One region of the Chromobacterium rhizoryzae genome, then DNA from elsewhere that is predicted to be linked to it. Evidence: riboswitches for the same ligand, from Rfam matches in the RefSeq annotation. Region 1 holds a riboswitch; the other holds the start of a gene.
What was found. Region 1 has a riboswitch for manganese ahead of JC616_RS10135 (sodium:calcium antiporter). Riboswitches for the same ligand answer to the same signal wherever they lie in the genome.

Region 1 (2,383 bases):
CGAGCAGGGCCCGGTGTTCGACAAGGACGGCCAGAGCTACGCGCTGCGCATCGTCGGCGTGGACCAGCTGCAGACCCCCGGCGTGCTGGAGCAATGGTGGGACATGGCGCAAGCGCCCGACTTCAAGGCCTTCCGCAGCGTCGTGGCGCGGCTGCGCAATCCCTACCACAACATCATCTACGCCGACGCCCAACGCAATATCTGGGCGGCTTTCGGCGGTCTGACCCCGCGCCGCGCCGGCGGCGACGCCGCCTTCTGGGCGCAGCCGGTGGACGGCAGCCGCAGCGATCTGATCTGGCGTCAGGCGCTGCGCCTGGACGAATTGCCGCAGGTGGCCAATCCGTCCAGCGGCTGGGTGCAGAACTCCAATAGCGTGCCCTGGTATATGAGCAAGCCGGCGCTGGACCCGGCCGCCTACGCCGGCTATCTGTCGCCGCGGGCGTCGCCGCTGCTGCGCGAACAGCGCGGCATCGAGCTGATCGAACAGACGCCGGCCTTCACCCTGGACACGCTGCTCAGCGCCAAGCACGACACCCGGCTGCTGCTGGCGGACCGGGTGCTGGACGATTTGATCGGCTATGCGCGCGCCTCCGGCGACGCCGGCCTGATCGCCGCGGCGCAAGTGCTGGCCCAATGGGACCGGCGCAGCGACGCCGCCAGCAAGGGCGCGGTGCTGTTCGCCGCCTGGGTGGCGGCCTCCGGCGGCGAAGAGGCCTTGCGCTACCGCCGGGAAGCGGATCCGGCGCAGCCCTACGACACGCCCGCCGGCCTGCGCGACGCCGGCTTCGCGCTCAGCAAGCTGGGCGCGGCCGCTCAGGGCTTGCAACAGGCCGGCGTGCCGCTGGACATCGCCTTCGGCGAAGTCTACCGGCTGCGGCGCGGCCCCGCCGGCGGCGCGGCGCGCTTGGACCAGCCGGCCAGCGGCGGCGCCGAGGGTTTGGGGGCTTTCCGCACCTTCAGTTATATCGGCGACAGCGACGGCCGCCAGCGCGCCATCTTCGGCGACACCTTCACCGCCCTGGTGGAGTTCGGCCGGCCGCTGCGCGCCAAGGTGATCAACACCTACGGCAACAGCAGCCAGCCGCAATCGCCTTACTACGGCGACCAGATGGAGCTGGCGGCGCGGAACGCCATGCGCGATGCCTTGCTCAATCGCGAGCAGGTGGAGGCGGCGCTGTCCAAGCGCGAGTGGTTCCGCCGCTAGCGCCGAGGCGGCCGCGGCGGCGACGTCGCGGCCCTTCGCCGCCATCCGCTGTGGGCGTCGCATGACGGACGCCTAGGTTTGCGCCATTGCGCCCAGGCTGGCACAATGGCGCCGTTGTCATTGGGGAGTAGCCATCTTCGGCCCCGCCGAAGAGGCCGCGTCAACAAACTTGAGGAGCTTTCCTCATGGCGCGGTCAGCGGCCGGCATTGCCGGCGCCGCCAAGCGAGACCTTTGGCCACGATGCGTTTGCCGCCGGGCAAGCCGCGTCGTTGCGCCATTGTCCATCCGCTTGCCCGGCCCAAGACTATCCATGCTGTTGACCCTGTCGTTTCTGCTCGGCCTCGCCGTCCTGATCTATCTTTCCTGTCAATACTTCGTCAACGCCATCGAATGGTGCGGACGCCATCTGAACCTGGGCGCCAGCGCCGTCGGCACCGTGCTCGCCGCTTTCGGCACCGCCTTGCCGGAAAGCGCCGTCACCTTGACCGCGATGGCCTTCGGCGGCACGCCGCAACATAAGGACATCGGCGTCGGCGCCGCCCTGGGCGGGCCGCTGGTGCTGGCTACGCTGGCGTACGCGGTGGTGGGCTTCGCGCTGTGGCGCAACCGCAGCCGGCTGGGGCGCGGCGACTACCTGCTGCGCGTCGATCACCGCCGGCTGGCCGGCGACCAATTGGCGTTTTTGCTGATTTTCGCGTTCAAGGTGGCGTTGGGCCTGCTGGCCTTCGCCATCAAGCCCTGGCTGGGCGTGCTGTTCCTGGCCGCTTACGCCGCCTATGTCTGGCGCGAGATCCGCAGCGCGGACACCGCGCCGGAAGAGGAAGAACTGGACGCCTTGAAACTGCGCGCCGGCGGCGGCCTGGGCTGGGCGGCGACGCAGGCCCTGCTGGCCTTGGCGGTGATCGCGGCGGCGGCGCACGGTTTCGTCGCGCAGCTGGAAGCGCTGGCCGGACACTGGGGCATGGCGCCGCATCTGGTGGCCTTGCTGCTGAGCCCGGTGGCCACGGAATTGCCGGAAATCATGAACGCGCTGATCTGGCTGCGCCAGGGCAAGGAGCGTCTGGCTTTGGCCAATATCTCCGGCGCGATGATGATACAGGCGACGATTCCCAGCGCCTTCGGCCTGTTCTTCACCCCGTGGATGTTCGACGGCGTCCTGCTGTGGTCCGGCCTGGCCA
Region 2 (2,383 bases), 890 kb from region 1:
GTGCAGCAACTGGTGGCGCGCTTCATTCTGGGCGAGGGCGAGTTCGACCAGATCATGCAAACGGCCCGCGAGGCGCGGGATGAATTGCAAACCATGATGGCCGCGCAACTGGCCGCGGGCGTGACGCTGTTCGATCAGAATTACCAGCCCATCGCCGGCGCCAAGCCGGCCAAGTTCCGCACTCAGTACGATGCCAAGCTGGAAAAACTGATGCAGCCGGTGTACGACCGCGCCGCCAAGTCCGTGCCCGGCGGCGTGTTCTGCCTGGCGGTGGACACCAACGGCTACGCGCCGACCCACAATAGCTGGTATAGCCAGCCCTTGAGCGGAGATGCGGCCAAGGACCTGATCAACAGCCGCGACAAGCGCAAATTCGCCGATGCCGCCGGTTTGCGGGCCGCGCGCAGCACGCAGTCTTTCCTGCTGCAGACGTATACCCGCGACACCGGGGAGGTGCTGTCGGAAGTGGTGCTGCCCATCATGTTGTCCGGCAAGCATTGGGGCGGCTTTCGCCTGGGCTTCAACCCGGAGCAGCTGTTGGAGGCGCTTGGGCGCGGAGCCGCTCGGACTTGAAGCGCCGCAGGTCGGCAGGAAAGCAAAACGGAGGCCGCGGCCTCCGTTTTGTTTTGAGCGTTGCCTCAGATCTGCAACGGGCTTAGCAGGGTGATAATGCCCAGGCCGGCGAACAAGAGCGCGGCAACGGTGTGCACCAGCTTTTGCGGCAGCTTCTTCGCGGCCACCTCGCCCAAGAGCACCGCGGGCACATTGGCCAGCATCATGCCCAGCGTCGTGCCGGCCACCACCAACAGCAAGGCCTCGGGAAAGCGCGCGGACAGCGCGACGGTGGCCAGCTGCGTCTTGTCGCCCATTTCCGCGATAAAGAAAGCGATACAGGTGGTGCCGAACACGCCGAAGCGCTCCATGAGCCGGCTGTCTTCATCCAGCTTGTCCGGAATCAGCATCCAGCCCGCCATGGCGAGAAAGGAAAGACCCAAGCCCCAACGCATGAAGTCCGGTCCTATCTTGCTCATCAGCCAGTGACCCACCGCGGCGGCGGCGAAATGATTGAGCAAGGTGGCGACGAAGATGCCCAGAACGATGGGCATGGGCTTGCGGTAGCGGCCGGCCAGCATCAGGGCGAGCAATTGGGTTTTGTCGCCGATTTCAGCCAAAGCGACGATGCCGGTGGAAATAAGGAAGGCTTCCATGAAAACTCCGGGGGCTGCGCATACGCCATGACAAGCCCGCGCCGCAGCCCCGCGTTGCGCAGACATGTCATGGGTCTTGCCAAACGGAAGTTTTCGTCGCATGTGCCATGGCCGCGATGGCCAAGCCTGTTGACGCATGCCGGCGCTGAAAACCGCGCCGAGGCTACTCCCCCAGAACCAGCCGATTCTAAATCAGTTGGCGTAGCGGGGCAATCTCCGCTCTTAGAGTTGAGACGTGCACTGCGGGCATCGAGAAGCTTTTTCCGGAATGCTGGACACGCAGAACGGGCATTCCTTGGTGGCGGGGGCCGGTGCGGCGGCTGGTTCTTCGCGCTTCAGCCGATTGATGGCCTTGACCAGCATGAAGATGGCGAAAGCCACGATGGTGAAGCTGACCATGGCATTGATGAACAGACCGATATTCAGCGTGACGGCGCCGGCCTGTTTGGCCGCGGCCACGGACACATAAGGCCCAAGCTGTTTGCTGCCTTCTTTTAGCACGAAGAACATATTGGAGAAATCGACGTTGCCGATCAACAGGCCGATTGGGGGCATGATCACATCGTCGACCAGCGATTTGACGATGGCGCCGAAAGCGCCGCCGATGACGACGCCGACCGCCAGATCGATGACATTGCCTTTCATGGCAAATTCTTTGAATTCTTTAATAATGGACATGGTTGGCCTCTGTTTAAATAGCGTTAAGCATTATAGGACATTCGGCCGCCGTCGCTCCACCGCGGGTCTTTCTATCAAGCGGCTGAGCGTGAGCGGACGGGCAGGCTGCCAAGCAAGGCGCCGCCAAGAATGAGCACGATGGCGGTCAGAGCGACGGCGTTCAATTGACCCTGGCCGCTGCCTATCAGCAGCAAGGTGGACAGCAGCGGCGTGGCGTAGGACAGGGAGCCGATCTGCCTGGGGTCGCCTTCCTTGAGCGCGCGGTCCCATAGAAAGAAGGCGCCGCCCATCGGCCCGATGCCGAGCAGGATCAGGGCCAGCCATTGGCCCGCGCTGGGGGCGACGCTGGGTTCGAACAGGGCGTGACACAGCAAGGAGAGCAGGCCGGACAGCAGGCAGAAGCCGCCCACCGCGCTATTGGGAAAGCTGGGCAGCCTGCGGGTCAGCAGGCTGAAGGTGGACCACACCACGGCGGCGCCGATGGCGAGCAGATAACC

Region 2: it holds a riboswitch for manganese, as region 1 does, so the genes downstream of both, JC616_RS06160 (TMEM165/GDT1 family protein) here and JC616_RS10135 (sodium:calcium antiporter) in region 1, are expected to answer to the same signal.

Annotation. Positions count from the first base shown of each region.
Region 1 covers NZ_CP066126.1:2,232,841-2,235,223, forward strand. The annotation lists gene JC616_RS10130 (penicillin acylase family protein) at 1-1,204, shown strand, start outside; yybP-ykoY riboswitch at 1,315-1,459, shown strand; gene JC616_RS10135 (sodium:calcium antiporter) at 1,516-2,383, shown strand, end outside.
Region 2 covers NZ_CP066126.1:1,339,354-1,341,736, forward strand. The annotation lists gene JC616_RS06155 (methyl-accepting chemotaxis protein) at 1-573, shown strand, start outside; gene JC616_RS06160 (TMEM165/GDT1 family protein) at 639-1,208, opposite strand; yybP-ykoY riboswitch at 1,209-1,392, opposite strand; gene mscL (large conductance mechanosensitive channel protein MscL) at 1,431-1,886, opposite strand; gene JC616_RS06170 (DMT family transporter) at 1,961-2,383, opposite strand, start outside.